DNA from 3 places in the Rossellomorea sp. FS2 genome. Region 2 is predicted to be linked to each of the others. Evidence: predicted binding sites of a transcription regulator. Region 2 holds the regulator's gene; each other region holds the start of a gene.
What was found. The regulator Rex, encoded in region 2, represses fermentation and respiration genes when NADH is low (regulators of the CRP and FNR family bind a similar motif). The targets are predictions, from matches to a motif close to TTGTGAAATATTTCACAA.
Positions count from the first base shown of each region.

Region 1 (10,053 bases), on a different contig from region 2:
ACGCGTAGCGTGGGTCGATCTCATACAGAAACCCACCAAAAAGGGTGAAGACTGCGGTGCTCCAGCTGAGGGCGAGGGCGGAATAGATGCCCTGCGCCTTCGGGACGTCCTTCGGTGCGATGTTCTTGATCAGATACTGCATGAACGCATAATGGCCCATGGCAAATGAGCAGGCGTGCAGAAGCTGCGAAACCGAGAACACGGCGACGCTCGGGAAGGCGAAGACAAGGAGCCAGCGGATGGTCGAGCCGAGCGCAGCCGTTGCAAGCATCGTCCCGACAGACACGTTCCGGAATAAGCGGTCTGCCACGAGGAAGAACAGGATTTCAGCGATGACTCCGATGTTCATGATGGCCCCGATCCAGGACTTCGGTGCATCGATTTCCTGAAGGAAGATGTAGCCGTAGTTGTAGTAGGACGCATGGGCCGCTTGCAGCAGGATGACGATGACAAGGACAAGGCCGAAGTGTTTCACCTTGAACAGCTTGAGCATGGCCCCACGGGCGGCCGGCAACGGCTTGGGCTTATTCGACAGAACGTCTGGAGCCTTCAGCATCCCGAGTGCGATCAACAGGAACAACCCGATCAATAAGGCCCATATGATGACACCATCTCCAAGCTTACTTGTGAAAAGTGTGAGGATCAGTCCACCGATGACGAAGCCGAGGGACCCCCAGGAGCGGCTTTTTCCGTAATGCTTCAACTGTCTGTTCTGCACAAGGACACCGGCCGCTGTGTCGAGTGCGGGCATGAGCGTAGGATAGAAGAAGTGCAGCAGCAGGACAACGGCCATGAGAGTCCAGTAGGAACTTGCCGGGATGCAAAGAAGGATGGCCAGGAAGGTCCCGATTCCCATGCCGTTCAAGAGCATCTTGCTGCTGAATTTAGAAGAAAGATAGGGAAAGGCGAACAGGGTGGAGAGCCCGCGAATGACGAGCCCGAGACTCATGATCAAGCTTGCCTCTGCGACCGATACCCCCTTCGAGTTGATCATCCACCCCGTCCAGTACGGCAGGAAGATTCCCCATGTTAGATAAAAAGTGAAAAATTGTCTACTCATCCAGCGTTGTGTGTTCATGTCGATTCCTCCATTTGATTGCATCATACCAAGGTGAGTGGCAAAAAAATATGAGAAATCTCACATTCTGAGAAAAACACTTCTTTCCACCCCCATACGACTATGGTAGATTTTAGATATTATCATTGGAGGTGAGAAGAATCGATTTCATACTTGATACGTTAGTGGGAGTTGGACTCGTATTTTTGATCCTGATCACCTTCCTCCTTTATACATTGTGGAAAAAAGGAAGGTAAGTGCCATGAAGAAAATCACAGGTGCGCAAAGACAAGACATCATGAAACGGAATTCCGTAGCGTCCTTCTTTTCCTTTCCCATGGACCGGCATCTGGAGGTCCATTTGTTCGAGCGGGATGAATGGGTGATCAGGGAAGGGACAAGGCCAGACTATTTTTATTATGTGATTGAGGGAAAGGCGAAAATCTATGTGACGTATTCCAACGGAAAAGTCTCCCTGATCAATTTTGTAAATGCCCATGACTTCATCGGTGAGATGGAGCTTGTGAACGAAGTATACTATTCCAAAGGGATCCAGGCGCTTACAAGAACGGTTTGCTATGCTGTTCCACTCGAGTCATTCCGAGATCAGCTGTTGGAGGATGCCACGTTCTTGAGGGAGTTGACCAGGTTCCTTACGCTGAAGGCGACGGCCATGTCGGCCAAGTATTCTCAAACCCTGTCTTTTCCACTTGAGAATCGATTGGCCGATTTCATCCTCCAGACAGCGGACGGCACCATCTATAAAGAGAAGCATGTGACGGTCTGCGATTTCCTTGGCGTATCGTACAGACATCTCCTTCATGTGCTCTCATCCTTTACAAAAAAAGGATACATCAGGAAAGAAGGGACCCGGTACATCATCACCGATGCCAAGGCACTTGAGGTCCTGGCCGAACTCCTGAGAAATGAAAGCTGAAAGTAGGGAAAACGTTGATCCAATTACTATTTTATTTTGTCATGGTCATGATCGTGGCCTTGTTCCGCTATCTTTTGTTCGATGCTGTTGATCCTGAGCTGTTGGGAGCTGCCTTCCTATTTCCCGTGGGAGCCCTTGTTCTATATGTGCTGACCAAGCACTTCCAAAAAAAGGAGCAGGCGTATGTTCCGAAGGATGTGAAGGGGTGGAGCTTTTATCACCTTCAACGGTCCTTTGCCGTCCCGAAGCCACTATTCGAAGGCGATCAAAAAAGAGGGTATCTTAAGAGATATTACGAAAGCAAAGGCCGTTTTATCATCGGAGAGATGGTCAGTTCCAACTGGTACGTATCTATGGAGATCAAGGTTGATGGGGACCTCTATCAGGTAAAATGGTATCGGGAACGCTGGTTTTCGAGGCAGGAACACTGGGAAATCGTACGGAACGGTGAGTTGATCGGCCAGGCGAGGACGCTGGTGGATCTTAGACGCATAGCCAAACTGAAGGAAGTGATCGAGTTCCACATTGGAAATCGGACGCTCCAGACGGCCGCCAACACGGTCACCTCGACGATAACGGTGACCTCGGGGGAGGCTGCGATCGGCACATTGAAGCGGAATCATATCGTGAGTAATGTTTCGGCCATGGAAGTCAGGAACCGTGATCACGAGGCAATGGTGGCTCTTATCCTTCATCATTTTTATTTCAAGTAAGACGGTCCTGTAAGAAGTGGGAGATTCCTGCTTCTTTTTCATTGAAAAAAGTGAGTGATTATTCATTCATGTGGTACAGTAGAGAAAAGAGAGATGATAGGGAGGGTTCTACGTGCTTTTTAAACAAAATTCATGTCCGAGTGAACAATCAGGCGTTCGATTGTTCGAGTGTAGACAAGAAGCATTCGGGGTTCAGTTGAATTGCTATGCGTTTGCGGCAGGGGATGTCTTGATCGATACCGGCTCACACTCCTTGCGTCGCCATTTCCGACCGTTTATTGATGAGGTGAATCCCGAATTGGTCATGATCACGCATCATCATGAAGACCATACGGGAAACGCTTCCTATTGCAACAGCAAAGGAATCCCGGTTCTGATGAACCCTCTTTTTCGTAAGGAATGTACGGAAAAAGCAAACTACCCCTTTTATAGACGGATGTTCTGGGGTAAACGTCCTGCATTCCAATCAGGGACACTGCCTGAAGTCATCCATTCGGGACGGGATGTGTTTAAGGTCATCTCCACTCCGGGACATGCCGCCGATCACGTTTCATTCCTGAATGAGTCAACCGGGCAACTATTCTCGGGGGATCTCTACGTTTCTCCTAAAACGAAAATTGTACTGCGGGAAGAGAGCATACCTGCCATCATCCGGTCGATCAGGGACATTCTTACGTATGATTTCGACGAGATGTTCTGTTGCCATGCAGGGTATGTAAAGAATGGGAAAAAAGCCATGAAGCTGAAGCTTGAGTACTTAACAAAAATAAAGGAAAAGGTGACGGCCCTTCATCATGAAGGTCTTGGGGTCAATGAGATTCAACAGACCATTTTCCCGAATAAGTATCCGATCATGTCATTTTCCAGAGGAGAATGGGATTCCAAGCATATTGTTTCGTCCATCATCGAAGAATTATAGAGCGGGATGCTTTTCAGGTTTACCATAGGGGCTCTTTCTCTCCGCTCAGTTTGATGATAAAAGGGAATAGAAGAATGGCCACCACACTGATGAAGCCGAGGCTCATCATCCTCTGCGTTTCGGCAGAAATGTATTGGGTGGTACCACAGTGGGGACAGATTTTTCCTTCTTTGGAGAAACCAAGCTTCCAAATATCTCGTCCCCTCCATTTATTCTGACAGCTTGTACAAGCAGCCATGCTGATCAACTCCTTTTCCTCTTATTTACGGATGGATCAACAAAAAAGTTTCATCGCGAGATTTCTATTTTTACTAAAGATTTACTTTCCTTCCTATTCACTTTAGAATTGAGATATTATAGTGAAGGTTGCTCGTGCCTAATGGGCTCTTGGAAGGAAGGTTAATGATAGTTGAATCGAGTTCTGGTTAAACGCGTTATAATGTTTGTGCTTCTCCTAGCTGCTTGTGTGTTTGTGTATATTTACTTTTCAGTGTTCCTCCCCATATTCCTTGCCCTTTTGACAGCCATGGTCATGGAACCGCTCGTCAAGTGGGTGAAGAAACTCCTCAAGTCGGAAAAACGTCTCCTGCCTGTCATCATCGTCTTCACCACGTTTATGCTTGTTTGTGCGTGGGGACTGTATTTCACGGTGACGAGGGTGTTCAATTCCCTGTATGAATGGTCATTGAATATTCCGGTCTACGCAAAGGATATTCAGGTGTTCGTCAATGATCAGGTGATCCGTTTCAATGAATTCATCGATGAAGTCCCGCAGGGTGATCGGATTGTCAAGGAAATCGAGAAACAGTCCCAAGGACTTACCGATACAGCTGTGCATCTGACCTCACAGCTGATCAATGCCATCGGTTCGGCGCTTCAGTCGATTCCAAATATGGTATTCGTCACATTGATCTATCTCATCACCTTTTTCCTCTTCAGTCTGGATCTCCCGAAGCTTCTGAATATGTTCTTCAATTTCTTCAAGCCGGAAACATCGGGTAAACTCCGCTTCGTATTCCAGAAGATGAGCAAAGTGTTCATGGGGTACTGGAAGGCTCAATTCATCCTGAGTATCGGGGTATTCCTGATCACCTATATCTCATTATTGTTCATTTCTCCTAAGGTTGCTCTCATCATGAGCATCATTATCTGGCTGGTCGATATCATTCCCCTTTATGTGGGGCCGGCACTTGTGCTTGCGCCATGGGGCCTTCTCGCCATGATACTCGGAGACGTGAACGGCGGTCTGGCTTTGATTGTTCTCGCGGCTGTGATCACCATCGTCCGCCGTGCCATCGAGCCGAAAATCCTTGGGGACTCGATCGGCCTTGCTGCCTTGCCGACCGTCTTGACCATGTACTTCGGGTTCGTCTTCTTCGGGGTCATGGGGCTGATCCTTGGACCATTTGTGTATATCGCCATCCGCTCTGCCAAGGAAGCAGGCCTTTTCCAACTGAATAAAGGATAAAAAAGCGGGGACGAATCCGGTGCAGGTCTGCACTGGATTCGTCCCCGCTTTATTTACGCCACGATCATCATGATGATCACGACGGCCAGGATGGCAAGATAGGCTTTTGAAAAGATTCCGTCAGGCAGCTTCTGTGCCCATTTTCTTCCGAATGGGACCCCGATGAACCCCCCTACCGTGAAACCGACAAGGGCAGGGAGATAAATGAATCCGATTGTGGATGCAGGCATATGGTCTACCTGCAAACCTGAAACCAAGTAGCTGATTGCCCCTACAATGGCGATGGGGAGGCCGAGTGGGGTCGCCAGTGCGACAGCATTCAGCATCCGCATCCCTTGCTTCCGGAGGAACGGGATGGTCATGACGCTACCACCGATACCGAGGAGGGTAGAGATGAATCCGATCCCCGTCCCGAAGAAAGCCGAAGCCTTCTTCCCCGGAAGCTGGAAGTCATCATCCTCCCGATCCGAGGTAAACGTCTTCTTCAGGAGATTGCTGATCAGGATATAGCCGAGCAGGGCGATGAAGAGGATCCTCAGAACCTCGCTATCGATGAAGATGGCTACGATTCCGCCGATGAGTGATCCTGCCGCAATGAACCCGGCAAGCTTTTTGAAGACAGACCACTTGATGTTCCCTTTACGGGAGTGATTATAGGTTGAGTTGAATGAGTTGATGATCATGACGGCAAGGGATGATCCGATGGCTGTGTGCATGAGGTATTCATGAGGGATCGTGTCGGGCAGGAATGCATACAGCACCGGTACCACGACGAAGCCTCCACCGAAACCGAACATACTTGAGAGGATCCCGATCAGGATCCCGATCAAGCCGAACATGATAAGAGAAACGGTCATGTTGACACCTTCCTTGTTGGATTGAGGCAGCTTTATCTTTTTAGGATACGCTACTTTTTGGCATTCAACAAGGCGACATTCCCATCACTGCTTGTCGCGGATCTGATCTCTTACCTTTTCCACGAAATCATTTACGGGGTATTCCTCCAGCTTCTCGCTTCCGTAGCACCGGACGGTCACGGAGCCACTCTCTTTCTCTTTATCTCCAAGCACAAGAATATATGGAACTTTTCGCATTTGTCCTTCGCGAATCTTCTTCCCAAGCTTTTCATTCCTATTATTCAAAGAGGCGCGTATCCCTGCCTGGCGAAGTTTCAGCAGAACGCTTTCGGCATATGGAGTGTGCGCGTCTGAGACGTGGATGACCTCGACCTGCTTAGGTGCGAGCCAAAGGGGGAACGCTCCACCAAAGTGCTCGATCAGGATGCCGAGGAAGCGGTCAATGGAACCGAAGACGGCACGATGGATGACAACCGGGCGCACTTTCTCGTTTTCTTCATTCACGTATGTCAGATCGAACTTCTCTGGAAGCTGGAAGTCGAGCTGGACGGTCGCGCACTGATGGCTGCGCTTGATGGCATCCCTGATGTGGATATCGATCTTCGGTCCATAGAAAGCGCCGTCTCCTTCATTGATTTTGTATGGAAAACCAATCTTCTTCAATACGTTCTCCAGAGCAGATTCCGCTTGGTCCCACAGATCCGGATCCCCCATGTAGTCATCCGGACGGGTGGAAAGTTCGATTTCGTAGCTGAATCCGAATACCTGGTATACATGGTCGATGATCTTCAAGGCAAGGGACACTTCTGCCTCGATCTGCTCTGGCGTTACAAAGATATGGGCATCATCCTGACAGAAGCTGCGGACGCGCAACAAGCCATTGAGGGCGCCGCTGAACTCGTGCCGGTGTACTTGTCCAAACTCTGCCATGCGGATCGGCAGGTCCCTGTAGGAGCGTAGACCATTCTTGAAGATCAGCATATGTCCCGGACAATTCATGGGCTTAAGGGCAAACGATTGATCGTCCACCTGAGTAAAGTACATATTCTCTTTATAATGATCCCAGTGGCCGGACTGCTCCCAAAGGCGCTGGTTCATCATCAGGGGAGTGCGGACTTCCTGATAATCGTATGATGTCTGGAGGTCTCTTAGGAAGGATTCCAGCTCATTCCGGATCAACTGTCCGTTCGCCAAGTAAAAGGGCATCCCCGGAGCTTCTTCAGAGAACATGAACAGGTCGAGCTCCTTCCCGAGCTTCCGGTGATTCCGCTTTTCCGCCTCTTTGAGGAAAAGGAAGTGATCTTCCAATTCCTTATTCGACGCAAAGGCAACCCCGTAGATCCGTTGGAGCATACGATTGTCGCTGTCCCCGCGCCAGTATGCCCCTGAGACGCTCATAAGCTTGAAGTGCTTCACCTTACCAGTGGATGGCGCATGGGGGCCGCGGCATAGATCATAGAAATCCCCTTGTTCGTATACCGTTATGGGTTCACCGGCAGGAATATCTTCAAGCAGTTCCAGTTTCGATGGATCATGAGAGAAGAGGTGCTCCGCCTCATCCTTTGTCACTTCTTTTCGGAGGACAAGAAGATCCTCTTGGACTATCTGTCCCATCATGTCCTCAATCTCCACCAGATCCTCCGGGACTAAAGCTTTTTCTATATCGATATCATAATAGAATCCGTTTTCGATCACCGGCCCCACTCCGAAAGAGGCGTCCGGATACAGTCGTCTGATAGCCTGGGCAAGGATATGGGCGGCCGAATGGCGTATGACACCGATTCCCTCCTGAGACCCGGCATCGTAAATGGAAATGTCAGCATCCTCCAGAATCGGTCGTGTCAAATCAACCGTCGTTCCATTCACACTCCCTACCACGGCTTTTTTGCGTAAGCCCGGGCTGATCGACTGAGCGATATCGGTCAGTGTGACACCTTGTGGGAATTCTTGTTGTTGACCATCTGGAAATTGAATCCTAACGTGTTGATTTGACATCTTCTTTGTCTCCTTTTCTATAAAAATAAAAAAACACATGACGTCCCAAGAAGGGACGAGCATGTGTTGATTACCCGTGGTTCCACCCAAATTCCCACCGCAAGCGGTGGCTCATTGAATATGCTGTAACATCGCATAAAACGGCGCAAGTTTCCAAGCGCGGCTCAAAGGGAGTAAAACCGGATGCTGCATTGGGGAGCTTTCAGCCGTGTCTCCCTTCTCTGTAAACCGTTCATCCAGCCTCGTATCCTCGTCATTGCCGAGTCGATTGATTAAATTGTTACCAACTATACCAGATGAAGAAAATAATGTAAATACTTTATTTTCCTGATGGCTTTGTTAAAGTTTAATGTTGATTTATCACAATTTTAAAAGGGCTATAAAAAGCCCTTCATTATTCGTAATAATAAGCCTTTGTCAAATGGTAATTTTTACCTTTTATTTTACACCATTTAACAAAGTCCTTTTTTTGTTCTTTTTTAAACATCATCCAATCATTCAAAAGTTCTCTATAATAGTTCATTTTGTCATCATTGTTCTTCCTGGTTTGTTGGCATTTCACCTTATCATTTAACTCCTGTAACTTGGTAATAAGAATAGAATCTTCTTCAATATTGCCCAGATATAAATCTTCAGATATATGATGAAACGAATACCAAAGAGAGTAAAAATTAATATCAATTAGTTTTAACAATGATAATTGTTCGCTTTTGCCACCAAGTTCAATTGCATTGTTTAAGTATTCAATCTGTTTTTCGGTTTGTAAAAACAAACCATACCACCTATATGGTCTTGGTTCTTTAGGATTTTTTTTAATCCATTCCTCAAGTAAAGGCTTTAATAAATTTTCTTCTAAAGGATGAACAAGTAAGTGGTGAATATTGTCTGATACTTCAAATAAAGTAAATAGCCAACAAGCGAAATTCTGTTGTTTATCATTATCCCATTCCTTTGCTTCATCTATAAATGAGGATAATGCTTTAAAGGATTCCTTCCGTAGCCCTTTTTCTTTGAGGACACAAAACTTTTTGAATAAAGGGTATTTATCTAATCTGTCGTTTTTCAAGACATTCGTATAAATATCTTCCATTTTGCACTTCCCATCTCGTTTCAAATTAGTCGAACGTAACGAAAAACCTATTTGTTAAATTTGGACAGACGCCCGCAACATTTACATTGATGCCGTTGCCGACCCTTATATTTTCCGAACCGAACAGTGTCCTCATTGTTCATCGGAATACGTCAAGAATCCGGACAAGTATCAACATTTACCTTTAACAGAGCTTTCCTGATAAATATGCATACTATCATGAAATAGTGTTCGAGTATCTGCCGCTGGGCAGTCATGATTTCCATTATTCATAGTGCAGGAGTTTCAACTGGATGGCCGTGAATAAAGCCTTTGGATGATGATGAAGAGGGAGATTCCTGCAAGGGCGGCAAGGATCCATTTCCCCGTTCCTGTCCATTGAATGACATGATAAACCGAGAATCCCTCTATTAAAATGGCAGGGATCTTGCCAAGGGAGCTTGCCGCAACAAATACCGTCCACGGCGCTTTGCCGATGGCTGCGATGAACGTCACTAAACCCGATGGGATAAAGGGCATGATCCTCAGGGAAAGGATCAGGATGAACGATTCTTTCCCTGAGGCACCTAACAGCTTCTGAACTTTAGGATGGGTGAACCCCTTCCGATCCTTCAACTGCCTGAATCCTTTACGATACAGGAAAAAGGCGATGATGGCCCCGAATACCTCTCCGATGAAGGACACGCCGATTCCACCCCAGAGGCCGAATATAGCGAGGTTTGCAGCAGTCAAAAAGACGCTAGGAACGACGCCCAGAACGCTGATGACAATGTTCAATGCAATGCTGATGACGACGGCTATCGACTCATATGCAATGAAGAGGTCGATCGTCTGCTGCTGCCAATTCACTCGTTGTCCCCTTGACGATCCATGACGATTCCCTGGAGCTTCTGCGCGATGTCGCGCATCTGCTTCGTTTCTTCGATGCTTAATTGTGCGTAATAGTGATCAATGATGTATTGATCGACGCGTTCATATTCTTTGAAATAGTCTTCTCCCTTATCTCCCAGGGTCAAA
Region 1 is NZ_JBLRVS010000007.1:465,704-475,756, reverse strand. It holds gene ACNA6I_RS21745 (MFS transporter) at 1-1,078, opposite strand, end outside; gene yeiL (transcriptional regulator YeiL) at 1,320-1,994, shown strand; gene ACNA6I_RS21735 (hypothetical protein) at 2,009-2,707, shown strand; gene ACNA6I_RS21730 (MBL fold metallo-hydrolase) at 2,820-3,626, shown strand; gene ACNA6I_RS21725 (hypothetical protein) at 3,646-3,864, opposite strand; gene ytvI (sporulation integral membrane protein YtvI) at 4,066-5,094, shown strand; gene ACNA6I_RS21715 (sulfite exporter TauE/SafE family protein) at 5,148-5,951, opposite strand; gene thrS (threonine--tRNA ligase) at 6,036-7,946, opposite strand; gene ACNA6I_RS21705 (hypothetical protein) at 8,341-9,036, opposite strand; gene ACNA6I_RS21700 (TVP38/TMEM64 family protein) at 9,322-9,885, opposite strand; gene ACNA6I_RS21695 (MarR family winged helix-turn-helix transcriptional regulator) at 9,882-10,053, opposite strand, start outside.
Region 1: yeiL (transcriptional regulator YeiL) is a predicted target of Rex. The motif match lies at 1,127-1,144, and genes of this name have one in related genera.

Region 2 (10,053 bases):
CAGATGCTGCGTTTTGGAGGGCAGAACGTGTTACTTTGGTTGGGTCGACGATTCCTTGTTCGATCATGTTGACCCATTCGCCTGATGCGGCGTTGAAGCCTACGCCAACTTCTTCTTTCTTGAGGCGTTCCACGATGATGGAGCCTTCAAGGCCGGCGTTGTGTGCGATTTGACGGATTGGTTCTTCGAGTGCGCGAAGGACGATGTTGATTCCAGTAGCTACGTCGCTGTCTGCTTCGATGGAAGCGACTTTGTTGTAGACGTTCACTAGAGCCGTACCACCACCGGATACGATTCCTTCTTCGACTGCCGCACGTGTCGAGTTCAATGCGTCTTCGATGCGTAGTTTGCGCTCTTTGAGCTCGGTTTCAGTAGCAGCTCCGACTTTCACGACGGCTACTCCACCAGCAAGCTTCGCTAGGCGTTCTTGTAGTTTTTCTTTATCGAATTCAGAAGTAGATTCTTCTAATTGAGCACGGATTTGGTTTACGCGGGCTGCGATTTTTTCTGGATCTCCAGAACCTTCGACAACCGTTGTGTTTTCTTTTGTGACAACGACTTTCGCTGCACGTCCGAGCTGTGTGATGTTGGCAGATTTCAGGTCAAGACCAAGGTCTTCTGTGATCACTTCTCCACCAGTCAATACTGCAAGGTCTTCAAGCATTGCTTTACGACGGTCACCGAATCCAGGTGCTTTGACAGCCACTGCATTGAATGTACCGCGAAGTTTGTTCACAACAAGTGTTGCAAGGGCTTCGCCTTCAACATCTTCCGCTACCATCAATAGTGGTTTGCCTTGTTGAACGACTTGCTCAAGGACAGGAAGGACTTCCTGGATGTTGCCGATCTTTTTGTCCGTGATCAGGATGTACGGATTATCAAGGACCGCTTCCATTTTGTCTGAGTCTGTCACCATGTATGGAGATGCATATCCACGGTCGAACTGCATACCTTCCACAACGTCAAGCTCAGTCGTGAATCCTTTGGATTCTTCGATCGTGATGACACCGTCGTTACCTACGCGCTCCATGGCTTCAGCAATCAATTGGCCGACTTCTTCGTCCGCTGCAGAGATCGCTGCAACTTGTGCGATGGAGTCTTTGCCTTCGATTGGTTTAGAGATGGCTTTCAGCTCTTCGACAGCCCCTTGGACAGCCTTCTCGATCCCTTTACGTACGCCGACAGGGTTTGCTCCTGCTGTTACGTTTTTAAGCCCTTCACGGATCATCGCTTGCGCTAGGACCGTTGCAGTCGTCGTACCGTCACCGGCGATTTCGTTTGTTTTGCTTGCGACTTCCGCTACAAGCTTCGCACCCATGTTTTCGAATGCATCTTCAAGCTCGATTTCTTTCGCAATGGTTACACCATCATTGGTGATGAGTGGAGAACCGAACTTCTTCTCAAGTACAACATTGCGACCTTTTGGTCCAAGTGTTACTTTTACTGCGTTTGCTAATTGGTCTACCCCGCGAAGCATGGAACGGCGTGCTTCTTCGCTGAATTTAATTTCTTTAGCCATTTCAAACGTCCTCCTTTAATATCAGTTCATGGTTGGTGCGTATATGTGTTGGTTCGATTAATTATTCGCCTACGATGGCAAGGATATCGTTGTCACGAAGGATGAGATATTCTGTGCCTTGGTATTTCACTTCTGTACCAGAGTATTTACTGAAGATGATTCGATCGCCTACAGACACTTCAAGAGCGACGCGCTCACCGTTGTCAAGGACGCGACCTGTACCTACAGCGACAATCTTACCTTCTTGCGGTTTTTCCTTAGCAGAATCCGGGAGTACGATACCGCTTGCTGTCTTTTCTTCTGTTTCGACTAGCTCGATTACGACGCGATCACCTAGTGGTTTTAACAAGTGAAACAACCTCCTTGAAAATATGTAGATTAGGTTTTATTAGCACTCGCTTATCATGAGTGCTAACACAGTTATTATATTAAATAATTCGTTTTCATTTTGCAAGAGTCCTGCTTAAAAATTTTTTCGTCATTTTCCCCCTTTTTTCACACCTCACTATCCTATGTGGCGATTCCCGGCAATATTCCCATGACCGTGAGATTTGAACAGTTCCGCATTTATTAGTAGAATTGTACAAGGGTCTGTCCTGTCAGGCCTAAGGCTTGCTTAAAAGGAGATAAAACGTTGAATAAACATTATGGATACATTTTGATCGCCTATGTTGTTATGCAGCTCGCCGGTGCGGTTGGACCGCTCCTGTTTTATAAGGCCGGCACAGAAGTGTTTGGACAGACTAAAGAATACATGCAGCAGGTGGCCGTCGGTTCCTGGCTGATCTTCAGCTTCGCCGCGACCCTGATCATCGTCCTGCTCATCCTGCGAAAAAGCGCACCATCGAAACTCAAGCTCGAACGCTCTGCCCCTGCAGGCGCCGGGATTTCCGTCGTCTGGGCCGTTGTCGGGATCTTCATGGCGTTCTTCGCACAAGCCATCGCCATCCAGATCGAGACCCTTCTCGGCATCCAGGCCGGTTCTGAAAACACCCAGAACATCATGGGCATCGTGGACAATGTTCCCCTTGCCATGATCGTCGTCGCCATCATCGGGCCGATCCTGGAAGAAATCGTGTTCAGGAAGATCATTTTTGGGGCACTCTATCAGCGAATGAACTTTTTCTTCGCCGCATTGATCAGTTCCGTGATCTTCGCCCTTGCCCACTTCGAGCCGGTGCATGTGATCCTGTACTCTGCCATGGGCTTCACGTTCGCCTTCCTATATGTAAGAACGAAACGGATCCTCGTACCGATCTGCGCCCACGTGGCCATGAATACGATGGTGGTCATCATGCAGACCGTCTACCGGGATGAAATTGAAAAGATCATGAATGAAGCTGAAAAAATACAAGGATTTATTGGAGGTTTCCTATAATGAGACGATCACCCCTGTTCTCCGGCGTGATTTACATTCTTCTTGGGGTGCTGTTCACCTATTTTGCCATCCACACGGTCCGGGACACAGGCTGGGGATTTTTCACCTATATGCTGATCTTCCTTGCCACCCTGGACTTCGGTTCCGGCATACGCATGGTCCTTCTCCACTTCAGGATCAAGCAGCAGCTGAACCAGAAGAAGTAAGCTTAGTTAAAACAAAAACCGGATCCATCCGACTTCGTTCCATGAAGATCGGTGGATCCGGTTTTTTTGGCTGAATCAGCCTTTGTGTTGATTGAGTTCTTCTTCCACGCGTTCAATTTCCATCTGCTGTTCCGCCTGTAGGTACTTCCTATATCCGATTCGTGAGATCCCTATGCTGATCTCATAGAGGATCAACAGCGGGAGGGTCACCATCATATGGGAGACGATGTCCGGAGGCGTGATGAAGGCGGCAATCACCAACAGCACGAAGTAAGCCGCTTTCCTCGCCTTCGCCATCATCATCGGCGTGATGATCCCGAGCCTCGTCAGAAACAGCATCACCACGGGCAGCTGGAATAGCAGGCCGAATGGGATCGTAATCTGGAAGAGGAATTGGAAGTACTCATTGATCCCGATCACCTGCTGGATATCGAGATCGCCTGATAGCCTCATCATGAACGATACAACATACGGGAACAGGATGAAGTATGAGAATGCCAGTCCACCGAGGAACAGGAGGACCGATACCGGTATGTAGCTCAGGGTCACCTTCCGCTCCTTGTCATAAAGACCGGGCGACACAAAGGACCACACCTGATAAAGGATGACTGGTGACGTCATGATGACCGCGATGAACATGATCATCTCCATGTAGATCTTCAGGGGATCCGTCACACGGAAGGCATTCATCGTCATTTCTTTCGCTTCGTCCGCATGCTGCAGATACTTGATGAGCGGTTCGGCAAGGAAGAAGCTTGCCACAACGGCTAACAAGAAGAAAACGACTACAAACATGAGTCGTTTCTGCAATTCTCCTATATGCTCAAAGACTGTCATATCCTTTTGGGTTTGACTCATGGCGTTCATCCTACTTTACTTGGCACTTTTGTTCTTATCGTCTTCATCATCCGCTAAGCCTTTGGTTGCGTTTTTGAATTCACGTAGTGTATTGCCGGCTGCTTTCCCAAGCTCCGGTAATTTTTTCGGGCCGAAAATCAAAAGGGCCACCACTGCAATCAGCACCATACTTCCAGGACCTACCATAATGAGACACCTCCCCTTATATTCTTCTATCATAACGCAAATGGTCAGAATTTTCTATTCCGTTACGATTCCATCTTGTGACATTTCCGTGTCTTCCCCTGAGTAATGCTTGAGGAAATAGACAAGTGACTGAAGTTCCACTGCCAGATCGATATGATGGACCCTGATATGATCAGGAACCGTCAGGCGTGCCGGTGTGAAGTTCAGGATCCCCTTGATCTTCGAAGACACAAGGCGATCTGTGATATTTTGAGCAGATGAGGCCGGCACGGTCAGGATCGCAACTTCGATATCCATCCCCTTCAGCTTCTCCTCAAGCTCATCCATATGGTGGACGGGCACATCGCTGATTTCCGTCCCCACCTTCGCTTCATCCACCTCGAAGGCCATTTCGATCTTTGTATTGTTATTCTTTATGAAATTGTAATGAAGAAAAGCCGTTCCGAGATTCCCCACGCCGATCAATACGACCTTCGTCAGTTCATCCTGGTCAAGCGTTTCCCTGAAAAAGGATAAGAGATAATTCACATTATACCCATAGCCCTTCTTCCCTAACGCCCCAAAATAGGAGAAATCCCTCCGGATGGTCGCGGAATCCACTTTCACGGCTTCGCTTAACTCCTTCGACGATACCCGCTGCTTCCCTGAAGCATACAGATTCTTGATGAAACGGTAGTATAGCGGAAGGCGCTTGGCCGTTGCCTGTGGAATTTTCGTTGTTTCCTGATTCATCTCTTGTATTCCCCCACATCTTATAAACCCTCTTCCTTTTGGTCTGTCAGCGCTTCCAAAAAGAAGGTATATCTTTTATCTATTTTCCATCATACACTCTATTCTATCCTATTTGTATCCAGATTAATAGTCATAGTTCCTCCCCTTTTATTGCCGTCCACCTGGGAAATACGGTACACTAGCACTAATGAAACAGAGGTGAACCGACATGATTCTACTGCAAGTGAATCAGCTGACCAAAAATTTTGGTGCAGATAATATATTGACCAATATCAAATTGGAGATCCAAACCAGGGACCGGGTCGCCCTCGTCGGACGGAACGGTGCCGGCAAATCGACCCTCCTGAAGATCATTGCCGGACAGCTGTCCCATGACTCCGGAGAAATCACGAAGCCCAAGGGTGTGAGCATCGGCTACCTGGCCCAGAATACCGGTCTCGAGTCGGAGCTTTCCATCTGGGACGAGATGCTGACGGTATTCGAACACCTCCTCCAACAGGAAAAGCAGCTTAGAAGATTGGAAGCAGAGATGGCGGATCCGTCCGTCTATGAAGATGAAGACCGCTATCAGCGGGTATTGAAGGAGTATGACGAGCTTCAAGTCACCTTCAAGGAGTCCGGTGGCTATCAGTATGAAGCCGATATCCGTTCCGTCCTCCACGGCTTGAATTTCGCTTCCTTCGACCATGGGACGAAAATCTCCACCCTTTCCGGCGGACAGAAGACCCGTCTCGCCCTTGCGAAGCTCCTCCTGACCAAGCCCGATATCCTGATCCTCGATGAGCCGACGAACCATCTGGACATCGAGACGCTTTCCTGGCTAGAAGGATATCTTCAAGGCTATCCGGGTGCCGTGCTCATCGTATCCCATGACCGCTATTTCCTGGATAGCGTCGTGAACCAGGTGTATGAGATTTCCCGCAACCGGAGCAAGAAGTTCGTGGGGAACTATAGCAAGTACCTCGAGCAGAAGGCGCTGGATTACGAGAAGGACCTTAAGCTCTATGAGCGCCAGCAGCAGGAGGTCGCAAAGCTCGAAGACTTCATCCAGCGCAACATCGCCCGTGCCTCCACCACAAAGATGGCCCAGAGCAGGCGGAAAAAACTTGAGCGCATGGATCTCATGGACAGGCCGCAGGGTGACGAAAAATCCGCTTCCTTCGCCTTCCAGATCGATCGCCCGAGCGGGAATGATGTCCTTCACGTCAATGACCTCACCATCGGGTATGATGACGGGGAAGCCATCGCCTCCCATATCGACTTCTCCATCAAGAAAGGTGACAGCATCGCCCTTGTCGGACCGAATGGGATCGGGAAGTCCACGCTCCTCAAGACCCTGGTCAACAAACTGCAGGCATTGAGTGGGGACTTCAAATTCGGATCCAATGTATCCATCTCCTACTATGATCAGCAGCAAGCGGACCTTTCTTCCAACAAGACGGTCCTCAATGAACTATGGGATGAATACCCGATGAGGAACGAAAAAGAGATCAGGACCGTCCTCGGGAACTTCCTCTTCACGGGTGAAGACGTCCTGAAGCCCGTCAACACCCTGAGCGGAGGGGAAAAGGCCCGCCTCGCCCTCTCCAAGATGATGATGGAAAAAGGGAATGTCCTCATCCTCGATGAGCCGACGAACCATCTCGACCTGGACAGCAAAGAGGTCCTCGAGAACGCCCTGATCGACTATCCGGGCACGATCCTGTTCGTATCCCATGACCGCTACTTCATCAACCGGATCGCCACCAAGGTGATCGAGCTGTCCACAGGCGGATCCACTGAATACCTCGGGGATTATGACTACTACCTTCATAAGCTACAGGAGCAGGAAGAGCTCGCCGCCCTGGAACAGACCAAGGCAGAACCTGTAAAAGGTACACAGCAGAAGCAGTCGCACAAGATCGATAAGGAAGCCAAAAAGCTTGAACGTCAACGAAGACGGCGCATCGAAGAGATTGAAGAAAAGATGACCGTACTCGAAGGTTCCATTGAAGAAAAAGAAACCCTCCTGTGCGATCCGGATATCTTCCAGGATCACGAACGTGTTCAGACTCTGAATGACGAACTGACCCTGGCTAAAGAGGAACTGGATGCCCTTCTGGAAGAATGGACGGAGCTGGAAGAATTAGTGGAAGAGTAAGACTGAAGCGGTTCAAGGTTGAAAAGACCTTGAACCGCTTCTTTGGTTAGTGGGATGGCCTAAACGGGTAAAGGAAAGGAAGAGCTTCTTTCAGAAAAAACACTCCACTATTCATCCACAAGATTATCCACATTTCTAGCCTCGTCAATTCTATATCCACAAACCTTTTCCACACTATCCACAATTACTGCTCAAATTATACACATTATCCACATTCCAAATTCTACATATCCCCATCTGTTCTTCACAAGCCATTCACATCTTACGCACTACTTATCCCCAAATTATCCACAGACTGTTGATAAAACGTACGTTCCCAATAAAAAAACCTCGAACGGACGATTCCATTCGAGGTGTAATCTTATTAAAACTGTTCCAGATCCAATCCGGGATTTGCATTCATATCCAGTCCGCCACGCTTCCCTTGTTCAAACAGGATGGTTCCTGCAGCGGCAATCATGGCCGCATTATCCGTACACAAGGATAGGGGCGGGACGATGAGCTCACATGCATGGCTTTCAAACGTTGTCTCCAAAGCATGTCTCAGTCCTTTATTGGCCGCAACTCCACCTGCCAGAAGGAGCTGTTCGACACCGTATTCTTCCACAGCCCTTTTCGCCTTCGTCACAAGTACATCGATGACGCTTGCCTGGAAGCTTGCTGCAAGATCCTCCGGCTTGATCTCTTTCCCCTTCTGCTTCGCATTATGGAGAGTATTGATCACGGCCGACTTCAAGCCGCTGAAGCTGAAGTCATAGGATCCTTCCTCGAGCCACGCCCTTGGAAGGTCGATGACCGGCTCCCCTTCATGGGCCAGTCGGTCGATATGGGGACCCCCTGGATACGGAAGGCTCAGCGTACGGGCAACTTTATCATAAGCCTCCCCGGCTGCGTCATCACGCGTCTCTCCGATCACTTCAAATTCCCCGTGACCCTTCATGAGAACAAGCTCCGTATGTCCTCCCGATACAACCAAGGACAGGAGGGGGAACGTCATTTCATGGATTAACCGGTTGGCATAGATATGCCCGGCAATATGATGGACACCTACCAACGGTTTGTTATGAGCGAATGCAAGTGCCTTGGCTGCATTGACCCCAATCAGGAGTGCGCCCACCAGACCCGGTCCTTCCGTCACAGCGATGCAGTCGATCTCCTCCATCGTCATCTCCGCTTGATCGAGCGCTTCTTGGAGGACAAACGTCACCTGCTCCACATGATGCCGTGACGCAATCTCCGGTACGACACCGCCAAAGCGCTTATGGCTTTCGATCTGTGATGAGACGACATTGCTGACGATCTCCGTCCCGTTTTTCACGATGGACACAGCCGTTTCATCACAGCTGGTTTCAATTCCTAATACGAACGTATCTTTTATCATAAATTCACCCACATAACTAAAGCATCCTCTTGATTATCAGAATAATATCGTTTCCGGATCCCGCCATCTTGGAATCCGAGCTTCCTATACAGACTCTGGGCCGGCACATTGCTCACCCGGGCCTCGAGCGTCATGACCCTGGCACCCGATTCAATGGCCATCTCCATGATCTTGCGCATCAGAAGCTCCCCGTATCCCTTCCCACGGTGGGATGGAAGAACGGCCACATTCGTGATATGTGCTTCATCCACGACGATCCACACGCCACAGTAGCCCGCAATCTGTCCCTCGTCTTCAATGACGATGTACATGGACAGATGGTTCTCTTCCATTTCACTTATGAACGCTTCCCGGCTCCACGGAACAGTAAAGGATTGTTCTTCGATTTCCATGACGGCATCCACGTCATCGACTGTCATAAATCGTATCTCCATTATGCACAAGTCCTATTCTTCGTTAGATTTCTGGGCTTCGAGCCATTTCACTTCGGCTTCCGCCATACGGATATAGTTCGGCAGCACCTCATGGGCCGTCGATTCTTCCATACCCATTCCGATATAGGCGAGCTCAGACGGTCTCGGGTTATGGCTCACAAACGGTGCTAACACCGCCTTTTCCCCAAGGGCTCCTTTTATCGCTTCTTCATGGATACCCGTATCATTCCCGACGAACAGGATCTCTCCCTCATAGTTCCTGAGTTCATCCACCCAATCCGTCAGCATCACATTCCGGTCCTCGAGGACATTCTCCAGCTTCCCATCCCGGAAACGGTACAGACCCGTATAAACCTGTCCACGCCTCGCATCAAAGATCGGGGAAAGATAACCATTGAAGTACCGTCCTGATGAAGCCAGTACGGCCAGACTCGATACCGGTACGAGGGGAATATCAAGAGACCAGGCAAGCGTCTTTGCAAGCGTGACACCGATCCTAACACCCGTATAAGACCCGGGTCCATTCGCCACGACGATCTTCGTCAATTCCTTGACGTCCGTATCACAGTCCTTCAACAGCTGTTCCACGGCAGGCATCGCCTTCAGGGAATGATTCCGCTTCACATTGGTCATGTATTCACCGATCACCTTATTCTCATCAATCAGTGCGACCCCCAACGGGAAGTTTGATGTATCTATCGCTAATATCTTCATGCCATTATCTCCTCACAAAGCTTGCGGTACCGATCTCCCACCGGCTCCAGCACAATTCTTCTTTCCGTATCGCCGGTACGATAAATGCCTATGGCCAACCGCTCTCCCGGCAGCTGATCTTCTATCAGATGAGCCCATTCTACGACCGTGACCCCTTCACCTTCAAAATACTCGTCAAATCCAAGATCCTCAAACGAATCATCCAATCGATACACATCCATATGATAAAGGGGCAGATCCCCCTTGTATTCCTTGATGATCGTGAAAGTAGGGCTGTTGACCGTCCGCTTGATCCCAAGACCAAGGGCCAAACCCTTTGTAAACGTCGTCTTCCCGGCTCCAAGGTCCCCCTCAAGGGTCAGGACATCCCCGGGAGCCAACAGACCCGCAAGCCTCTTGGCAAAAGCGCCCGTTTCATCAGGACTGCTGCTGATATATTCAAACTCACTCATAATGATCTCCTTACCATCTGTATAAGTATAAAAAAACCTTAGGATCTGCAATA
Region 2 is NZ_JBLRVS010000006.1:521-10,573, reverse strand. It holds gene groL (chaperonin GroEL) at 1-1,519, opposite strand, end outside; gene groES (co-chaperone GroES) at 1,581-1,868, opposite strand; gene ACNA6I_RS19220 (CPBP family intramembrane glutamic endopeptidase) at 2,154-2,897, shown strand; gene ACNA6I_RS19215 (YdiK family protein) at 2,897-3,103, shown strand; gene tatC (twin-arginine translocase subunit TatC) at 3,179-3,961, opposite strand; gene ACNA6I_RS19205 (twin-arginine translocase TatA/TatE family subunit) at 3,977-4,147, opposite strand; gene ACNA6I_RS19200 (redox-sensing transcriptional repressor Rex) at 4,202-4,879, opposite strand; gene ACNA6I_RS19195 (ABC-F family ATP-binding cassette domain-containing protein) at 5,088-7,019, shown strand; gene tsaD (tRNA (adenosine(37)-N6)-threonylcarbamoyltransferase complex transferase subunit TsaD) at 7,384-8,400, opposite strand; gene rimI (ribosomal protein S18-alanine N-acetyltransferase) at 8,397-8,819, opposite strand; gene tsaB (tRNA (adenosine(37)-N6)-threonylcarbamoyltransferase complex dimerization subunit type 1 TsaB) at 8,847-9,548, opposite strand; gene tsaE (tRNA (adenosine(37)-N6)-threonylcarbamoyltransferase complex ATPase subunit type 1 TsaE) at 9,545-10,000, opposite strand.

Region 3 (10,053 bases), on a different contig from region 2:
CAAGGAAGCAGGTGAAGGTCCAAGAAGGCAAAAATGAATTCGAGTTCCACCATACTGTCGACCAGACGGGCATGCTCGTCTATGGAGCAGAAATCTATTCAGAGACGGATGCGCGGCCGGAGAACAATCAGCTGAGTTCCATTGCGAGGGCCGAAGGGGATCCCCTTGTCCTCCTCGTTCAAGGTGACGGTAGGAAGAGTAAGTTGAAGGAACAGTTGAAATCTGCAGGATTCAGGGTCGAAGCCCTTCAGTCCTCGCAGCTGCCTGACAAACTGAGCTCTTATCTGGATTATCAAACGATCCTGTTTGATAATGTCGCAGCAACGGATATACCCGAAGAGAAGATGAACCTGATGGAGCAGGCTGTGAAGGAATTCGGCCGGGGATTCATCATGTTTGGAGGGGACAAAAGCTTTGCGCTGGGTGGTTACTTCAAGACACCGATTGAAAAGCTTTTGCCCGTTGACATGGAGGTCAAGGGAAAAAAAGAACTTCCTTCACTGGGACTGGTCCTCGTCATCGACCGCTCAGGAAGCATGGATGGACAGAAGCTCTCCCTTGCGAAGGAAGCTGCCGCAAGGACTGTTTCCCTCTTGAGGGAAAAAGACACGCTGGGTGTCATCGCATTCGATGACAGGCCGTGGGAGATCGTCCCGACCGAACCGATCAAGGACCGGAAAAAAGCAGAAGAGAAAATACGGACCATTTCACCGGGTGGAGGGACGAACATCTATCCATCCCTTGAAGAGGCGTATTTGAGTCTGCAAGACAAGCCACTGAAGAGGAAGCATATCATCCTCCTGACAGATGGGCAGTCGGCGGCAGGGGGCGATTATGATTCCCTGATCGAAGACGGGTTATCAAAGGGGGTCACCCTTTCCACTGTGGCCATCGGTTCAGATGCAGACAGGTATCTCTTGGAGGATCTCTCACAGATGGGGAACGGCCGATTCTACGATGTGTTCGATGCATCGGTCATACCAAGCATCCTCACCAGGGAGACGGTGATCACGACTCGGACTTATATTGAGGATCAGCCATTCTTCCCTGCCATCCAATCATCTAAATGGCAAAAGCTGTTCGAGGGTGGTATGCCTCGAATGAATGCCTACATCGCCACCAGTCCTAAAGATTCTGCGCAGGTGGAATTGGCGAGCGACAAGAAAGACCCTATCCTTGCCACGTGGAGGTATGGGCTGGGAAATACCTTTGCTTTCACTTCAGATACGAACGGGCAGTGGGCAGGTGATTTCGCATCATGGAAGGGCTGGCCTGAGTTCATCAATCAATTGGTGACTCGCTCGTTCCCGAGTATCCAATCCAGCCCTTATACAATCGAGGTGGATGGGAGCGGGGAGAAGACGAAGCTGCTCCTCACTTCACCAGACAGCGGGACGATGCCGCTGACCGTGTCTGTGTTGGCTGAAGATGGGAAGCAAATAGAAGCCGCTTCAAGGATCCTTTCACCGGGCGTACATGAAGTGGAGTTCGATGAAAAGCTATCACCTGGGGTTTACAGCATGAGCATCGGGGACCAGGCAGGGGATCAAGCGTATGAAACCGGCTTTGGCGTTCCATATTCAGAGGAATACTCCTATGAGGGGGGATCAGTCAGGACAGTTGAAGCCATCGTGAAGGCTACCGGAGGGAAAACGTACGAATCCGGTGTAGACGCATTCAGGGCATTGAACCATCGACCGCATAATGAGCAATCCATAAAGACGTTCCTCATTCTCATAGCATTTCTGCTATTCTTTACGGAGATCGGGATCAGACGATTCGGTTTGCCTGTTGCCCTCGCCACGTTCGGCGAAAAAATGGGAAGGAAGGTTCCTGAGAATAATGTTCCTGGTACGACGAGAGCAAGGCCTGTAACAGATCTGAATTCCACTTATTCAGAACGGGAGAAACCTGTACCCGCGGCACAAAATGAACCGGAATCTCCGGCCAAATCGAAGAAATCGCAAGCGCATCAGGACCCTGATCGTATGAAACGGCTTCTGGATGCAAAAAATCGCAGGAATAAATGAAGAAAAAAAGCGAAGGGGAACAATCCCTTCGCTTTTTCGCTTACTGTTCTTTTTTCTCGATGAAAACTTGGTGAGGGAATGGGATGTCGATGCCGTGGCGGTCGAAGGCTTCTTTAATGCCTTTGCGTATCTTCCTTTCCACTCCCCATTGCTCCATATTCTTTGTTTTGCAGAGGACCCTGATGACAACATCCGAGTCACCGAGGTTCTGGACTCCGACGACATTCGGACCTTCCACGATATTTTCGTCTTCTGCCGCCAGTCTGTCACACACTTCCTGCATGACGACGATTGCTTCGTCGATATTGTCATCGTACGAGATGCCGATGTCTACAAGGGCTCTCATATTTCCTCGGGAGTGATTACTGACACTTGATATCTCACGGTTTGGCACGTAATGAAGCGTACCATCGAATCCACGGATATGGGTTGTCCTCAGTCCGACTTCTTCCACGATCCCGTCGAAGCCACCCGTGGTGACGTAGTCACCGACATCCACCTGTTTCTCAAGAAGGATGAAAAATCCGGTAACGATGTCGCTTACAAGACCCTGGGCACCGAATCCGACGGCTAAACCGACGATTCCAGCCCCTGCGAGGATTGCGGTCACCTGAATGCCGAAGATCTGAAGGATGGTGACAAAAAAGATAAAAATAAGGACGTATCCGATGATATTCTTCGTCAGCGCTTGTAATGTCTGTGCTCGGCCGGTTGACACATCGTTCCGTTGGCTGTACCGTTCAAATGCGCGGGTGACGATCTTATTGGCGGCGCCTTTGATCACAAGGAAAGCAATCCAGATTGCAATGATTTTCAAGGCTCCAATACCGATGTTGATTAAGAGGTTACCCCAATCGAAGGCCAAGAGGTTCTCTACACTGGTTGATGTACCTACTATGTAATTCAAATATAACATCCTTTCTGGTCAAAATGGTGAACTTTTATAGTATACACAATGGTGGACGGGTTATGTCAAAGGTGGATTTGAAAATGGGCACATAGGTGTATTCCCGGTAAAGGAAGTAAGTAAACTTACAAAAGAATATGGGGAAGGGTCATGCACACTCACATATGGATTCCTGCCCGAATGAGGACAGGAATTTCAGTCATTTGGATGAATGATTTCTCTCACGGATGAACTACAATGGAATCAAGATGTAACAATAGTTCAAAAAAACAAAAAAATGTGAAAAAAGGGTAGATAAATATTTCGAAAGTCGATATATTTAGTAATGCACTGTTTTTTACTGAAGGGAGAGAATACATGGATACGTTTAAGAAATTAAAAGATTTTTACTGGCCGTACAAGTCGCAATTCATCATCTCGATGATTTTCCTCATCTTTGTGACGGGTATCACGGTCGTGTACCCGATCATCCTCCAAATCACCATCGATGATGTCATACTGAAAGGCGACTATCAGTGGATCCCTTACCTTGCCTTCGGTTTCATCGGTATCATGGCACTGAAGGGGATCGGCACGTTCATTCAGCAGTACTTCGGAGATCTGTTCGGCATAACATCGGTATACCGCCTTCGCAATGAACTGTATCAAAAGCTGCAGTTCCTTCCATTCAGCTATTATGATAATGCGAAGACCGGGGACCTCATGTCGAGGCTGACTGCCGATGTTGAAGCGTTCAGGTTCTTCCTTTCATTCGGTTTTTCCGAACTCCTCCGTTTTTTCCTGTTGGTGTCCGTCAGTTTTTGTGTGATGTTCTACTATTCTCCCTCTCTGACATTCATCACGTTGGCAACACTCCCATTCCTTGCCGTCTCAGTCTTCAAATTCGATAAGGCCGTCCACCCTGCTTTCAGGGGGATCAGGAAGTCATTTGGGAAATTGAACACAAATGTCCAGGAGAACATCAGCGGGATCAATACGGTAAAATCCCTTTCAAGGGAAGAATTCCAGAACGATAAATTCAATCGTTCCAATGGAGACTATAAAGACAAATATCTCTTCACCTCTGATATCTGGGCCAAATATTTTCCCCTCATGGAGTTTCTGGGAAATGTGAGTGTCATCCTACTCCTAGGATATGGAGGATACCTCGTGATGAACGGGAATCTTGCCCCAGGTGAACTGGTTGCCTTCTACAGCCTGGTCTGGTATATCATCTGGCCAATCATGAACCTTGGCTTCACCATCAATCAGTTCTCTCAATCGAAAGCGTCCGGTGAGCGGCTGCTGGAAATCCTTGAAGTCGATGAGAAAATCAAGGATGGTGTGAATGCCGTTGAGGCAACACGCATGAAAGGGGAAGTTAGGTTCGAAGATGTATCCTTCCATTATAATGATCTCGATGAAGATCCCGCTTTGGAGTCGATCACGTTCAACGCACCACCCGGGAGGATCATTGGATTGATCGGCGGCACGGGTTCGGGTAAATCAAGCGTCATTCAGCTTCTGACACGATTTTATGAGCCTCAGGAAGGGCGGATCACCATTGACGGACTGGACATCAGGGACTATTCCATCAAGTCCCTTCGTCAGAACATCGGCGTCGTCCTCCAGGAATCGTTCCTGTTTTCTTCCACCATCAGATCGAATATCGCGTATGGGCGCCCGGAAGCGTCTCAGGAGGACGTAGAGAAGGCTGCGAAACTTGCACAGGCCCATGACTTCATCATGACCCTTCCCGATGGCTATGAGACAAAGCTTGGGGAGAGGGGGCTCGGTCTGTCTGGTGGTCAGAAACAACGGATCGCCATTGCAAGGGCCATCTGCCTCGATCCGTCCATCCTTGTCCTTGACGATGCCACATCGGCGGTGGACATGGAAACGGAATTCCGTATCCAAAAAGCGCTGAAGAACGTCATGTCCGACCGGACGACGTTCATCATAGCCCATAGGATTTCTTCACTGAAGCACGCTGATGAAATCCTGGTTCTTGAAAATGGGAGAGTGGCGGAGCGGGGTAGACATGAGGACCTCCTTGCCAACAACGGTCCTTATCAGCGCATCTATGATATTCAATACAAAGATCAAAAGAAAATCCTGCAGCCCGGGAGGTGATGAGTGTATGACTAAGATGAAAAATGATAAAAAAGTGATGAATCGATTCCACTATTCAACCGACCAAGTGATCGACAAGCCATTCAACTGGGGACAGCTTTCACGGCTCCTGACGTATCTGAAGCCATATTCCAAGAAGCTGTTGCCGCTGTCCATCCTGACGGTCCTGATCACAACGGCCGTCCGATTGATCATTCCGATTCTGATCGGGGTGTATACGCTGGATAAAGCCATCCGCCAGAAGGATGGGAATCTGTTGATGACCCTGATCGGTGTGATCGCCGGACTCTATATACTGAGTTACTGTGCCAACATCCTCAGGATACGGTGGATGAATCAGCTGGGGCAGGGCGTGATCTATGACCTGCGCAGGCATCTGTTCAGTCATGTGCAAAGCCTGTCCCACAGATTCTTCGACCAGCGCTCTGCCGGCTCGATCCTCGTCAGGATCATGAACGACATCAACTCACTTCAAGAATTGTTTACAAACGGGGTCATCAATCTATTGATGGATATCATCCTGCTCGCAGGGATCATCGTTCTCTTGTTCACCCTGAGCCCTGAGCTTACCCTCGCCGTCATGGTCATCCTTCCGATCATGTTCTTCATCTCCACCACGTTGAGGAAGAATATCCGGAAATCATGGCAGCTGGTGCGGCTTAAACAAGCGAAGCTCAACTCCCATCTGAATGAGAGCATCCAAGGGGTCAGGGTGACACAGGCCTTCACCCAGGAACGTGAAAACATGGCGTTCTTCGATGGAATCAATACGGAGAACTTCGAGAGCTGGAGAACGGCCACCAAGAAGAATGCCATCTTCAGACCACTTGTTGAAATGACCAATGCTGTTGGTACTGCCGTTTTGATCTGGTATGGTGCCCATCTGATACAGAGCGGTTCCCTGCAGCTTGGAGAATTCGTTTCCTTTGCCTTTTATCTAGGCATGTTCTGGGAGCCGATTTCGCGTCTCGGGCAGGTGTACAATCAGCTTTTGATCGGGATGGCTTCATCCGAGCGGATCTTTGAATTCCTCGATGAAAAGCCGATCGTCCATGAGAAAGAAGAGGCGGTTTCCATAAAAGAAATCGCCGGTCATATCCAGTTCAACGATGTGGAGTTTTCTTATGATGATAAGCGAAAGGCCCTTCAAGGCATCAATCTCGAGATGAAGGCCGGTCAGACCGTAGCCCTTGTGGGACATACGGGATCAGGAAAAACGACCATCGCCAATTTGATCAGTCGTTTCTATGATCCGACGGCAGGAGCGGTCACAATCGATGGGAATGACTTAAGGGATGTATCGGTTGCAAGCCTGCGTAACCAGATTTCCATCGTCCTACAAGATACGTTCATTTTCTCTGGAACGATCATGGATAATATCCGGTTCGGACGTCCCGATGCGACAGATGAAGAAGTTCGACTCGCTGCGGAAGCGATCGGAGCGGACAATTTTATCGGAAAACTGGCAAATGGCTATGAGACCGAAGTAGAAGAACGTGGGAACGTTCTATCTGTAGGGGAAAGGCAGCTTCTTTCTTTCGCGAGGGCCCTGCTTGCCAATCCCCGCATCATCATTTTGGATGAGGCAACGGCGTCCATCGATACGGAAACCGAGGTGAAGATCCAATCGGCCTTGAAAAAATTATTGAAAGGCCGTACAGCCATCATCATCGCCCACAGGCTTTCTACCATCAGGGACTCTGATACTATCTTCGTCCTTGAAAACGGAAGAATAAAGGAAAGTGGGAACCATGATCAGCTGATGGAACAGAGAGGGGATTATTACGACCTCGTAGAATCACAGTTCCGGATGATTGAAGCGATATAGAAGAACATCCCTGCTTATGCCGGCAGGGATGTTTTTTTTCGCCGTGAGAGGGAAAGGAAATCATAACATCGAATACGGTCAGTTTGTGAAGTTTGTCACAAAATAGTCATGTTCACCAATTCACATACTCTTCGATTGTTTTATAATAAGGGTATAACGTACGAGGGGGTATCAGTTTTGGATAGCGTCATGATCAGTAGATTGCTTACATCGAGTACATTGATCTTCCACATCATTTTTGCAACGATCGGGGTGGGGATGCCCATAATGATCGCCATCGCAGAGTTTATAGGCATAAAGAAGAATGATAACCACTATCTCCTTCTGGCCCGAAGATGGGCAAGGGGGTTCACCATCACGGTTGCTGTAGGGGTCGTCACGGGGACGGCCATCGGTCTGCAGCTATCATTGCTATGGCCGTCATTTATGAAAGTAGCGGGGCAGATCATTGCTCTTCCGCTTTTCATGGAAACGTTCGCCTTCTTCTTTGAAGCTATATTTCTTGGTATTTTCCTATATACGTGGGATCGCTTCAAAGGCAAATGGACCCATTGGCTCCTCAACCTGCCCATTATGATCGGTTCCTCGGCTTCGGCCTTATTCATTACGACCGTCAATGCGTTCATGAATACGCCTCAAGGGTTCGAGCTCAAGGACGGCAAAGCAATCGAAATCGACCCGATTGCAGCCATGCTGAATCCTGCCACCCCTACGAAGGTCTTTCATGTGCTTACGACTTCTTATATGACAATGGCCTTCATCCTTGCAGCCATCGCCGCCTATTCCATCCTTCTGAAAAAGGGAGGGGATTATCATAAAAAGGCGCTACGGATGACCATGACAGCCGCGTTGATCTTTTCACTCGGTGCAGCCCTTGCCGGGGATCTTTCAGCTAAATTCCTTGCTGAGCATCAGCCGGAGAAGCTTGCAGCCGGTGAATGGCATTTTGAAACAGAAAAAAATGCAGACCTGATCGTCTTTGGAACAATCGATGAGAACAATGAAATTTCCAATGAGATCCGGCTGCCGGGATTCTTGAGCTTTCTTGCGGGAAGTTCATTCGATACGGAAGTGATCGGGCTGAATGATTTTCCCGAGGATGAACGACCACCCCTTTGGATCCACTACATGTTCGACGGGATGGTGTCGATCGGGATGTTCAGCATTTTCATCAGCTTCTTATTCGTGCTCCTGTGGAAATGGAAGAAGGGGAATGAATTCAATAAACCTCTTCTATGGGGAATAGTTGCAAGTGGTCCCCTGGCCATGCTTGCCATTGAATTCGGCTGGATCTACGCAGAAGTCGGAAGACAGCCTTGGATCCTCAGGGGATACATGAAGATTGCCGAGGCAGCCACACGTGCAGACGGAGTCGCTTGGATCTTCGCCATGTTCCTTGCCCTTTACCTGTTGCTCGGCATTTTATGTGTGGTGGTCCTCATCAGGATGTTCAAAAACAAACCTGCAGAAGCGGAACTCGAGAAACGGTTCCCTGCCAACCGGAAGGAGGAATAGGATATGAGTTTGGAAGTGATCGGGATCTCCGTCCTGTGGATCTTTTTATACGGGTACCTCATTGTAGCTTCCATTGATTTCGGTGCCGGTTTCTTTGCCTTTTACGCCCGAATGAAAGGGAAGGAACACACAATGAATGCACTCATCAGCAGGTATCTGTCCCCGGTATGGGAGGTGACCAACGTGTTTTTCGTGTTTTTCTTCGTCGGTCTGGTCGGATTCTTTCCGGATACCGCTTATTATTACGGGACGGCCCTCCTCATCCCGGGAAGCGTGGCAATCATCCTGCTTGCGATCCGGGGCAGCTTTTACGCATTCAGTAACTATGGATCGAAGGAAAATATAGGGTACTTGTTCATTTACGGGGCCACAGGGTTGTTGATACCGGCGTCTTTATCCACGGCACTCACCATATCCGAAGGAGGCTTCCTGAAGGAAACAGATGACCGCGTGATCTTCCTCGCCGGGAAACTTTTGACGAGTCCCTACTCATGGAGTGTGGTATTTCTGTCAATCGTTTCAGTCCTGTTCATCTCAGCGGCATTTCTGACCTACTATGCCAACAGGGCAGGGGACAAGGCATCAAGGGAGATATTGAGGAAGTTTTCCCTTTTCTGGAGTCCACCCACGATCATCGCCAGCCTATGGGTGTTCTGGTCCCTTAAACAACACAATGAAGAGCATTTTTTGAATGCGATGGATATTTGGTGGATGTTCGGCTTATCCCTATTATTCTTTGTTCTCGCTACATGGCTCATTTATCGCCGCAAGCAATATGGCCTTGCCTTCATATCGGTCATGCTTCAATTCTTTTTCGCTTTCTTCGGTTACGGTGCGTCCCATTTGCCGTACATCCTGAAGCCTTTCATCACGATCGGTTCAAGTGTAACGAACGAAGTGATGGGTACGGCACTCATCATCGTGTTTATAGCCGGCTTGCTTTTACTGATCCCATCCCTGTATCTATTGATGCGCCTGTTTTTATTCGACGCAGATTATGTGAAAGGGAAAAAATGAGTCAGGAACAGCTGACCAACCATTTCCACCTGGATTTTATGCTAAAATAAGGATAGTAAAATAGGGGGTATGGGAGATGAAAAAAGAGTTTGTAGTCATCGGTTTGGGTCGTTTCGGGGGGAGCATCGTACGCTCCCTCGCCGAGCAGGGTATGGAGGTGATGGCCATCGATATGGATGAGGATAAAGTGAATGAGTTTTCCTCCACCGCTTCCCACGCTGTCGTGGCGGACTCCACTGATGAGTCGGTGCTCAAGAGTCTGGGGATCCGCAACTTTGATCACGTGATTGTCGCCATCGGGGATAATATACAGTCAAGCATCCTCACCACTATCATGCTGAAGGAGATTGGCGTGAAGAAGATCACCGTCAAAGCTCAGAATGACTACCATGAAAAGGTCCTGAGGAAGATCGGTGCCAATCAGGTGGTTCATCCTGAAAGGGATATGGGGAGGAGGATCGCCCATAATATTGTTTCGAATAATGTACTCGATTACCTGGAACTGTCGGATGAGCATTCCATCGTTGAGCTTGTTGCCAATGAGAAGCTCAGCGGGAACAGCTTGATCGACCTTGATATCCGGGCAAAATACGGGATCAATATCGTGGCGATCAAAAGGGACCGGGATATCATCGTGTCTCCTC
Region 3 is NZ_JBLRVS010000001.1:1,529,854-1,539,906, reverse strand. It holds gene ACNA6I_RS08035 (VWA domain-containing protein) at 1-2,030, shown strand, start outside; gene ACNA6I_RS08030 (mechanosensitive ion channel family protein) at 2,071-2,946, opposite strand; gene ACNA6I_RS08025 (ABC transporter ATP-binding protein) at 3,295-5,049, shown strand; gene ACNA6I_RS08020 (ABC transporter ATP-binding protein) at 5,066-6,877, shown strand; gene ACNA6I_RS08015 (cytochrome ubiquinol oxidase subunit I) at 7,067-8,392, shown strand; gene ACNA6I_RS08010 (cytochrome d ubiquinol oxidase subunit II) at 8,396-9,409, shown strand; gene ACNA6I_RS08005 (potassium channel family protein) at 9,486-10,053, shown strand, end outside.
Region 3: ACNA6I_RS08015 (cytochrome ubiquinol oxidase subunit I) is a predicted target of Rex. The motif match lies at 6,961-6,978, and genes of this name have one in related genera.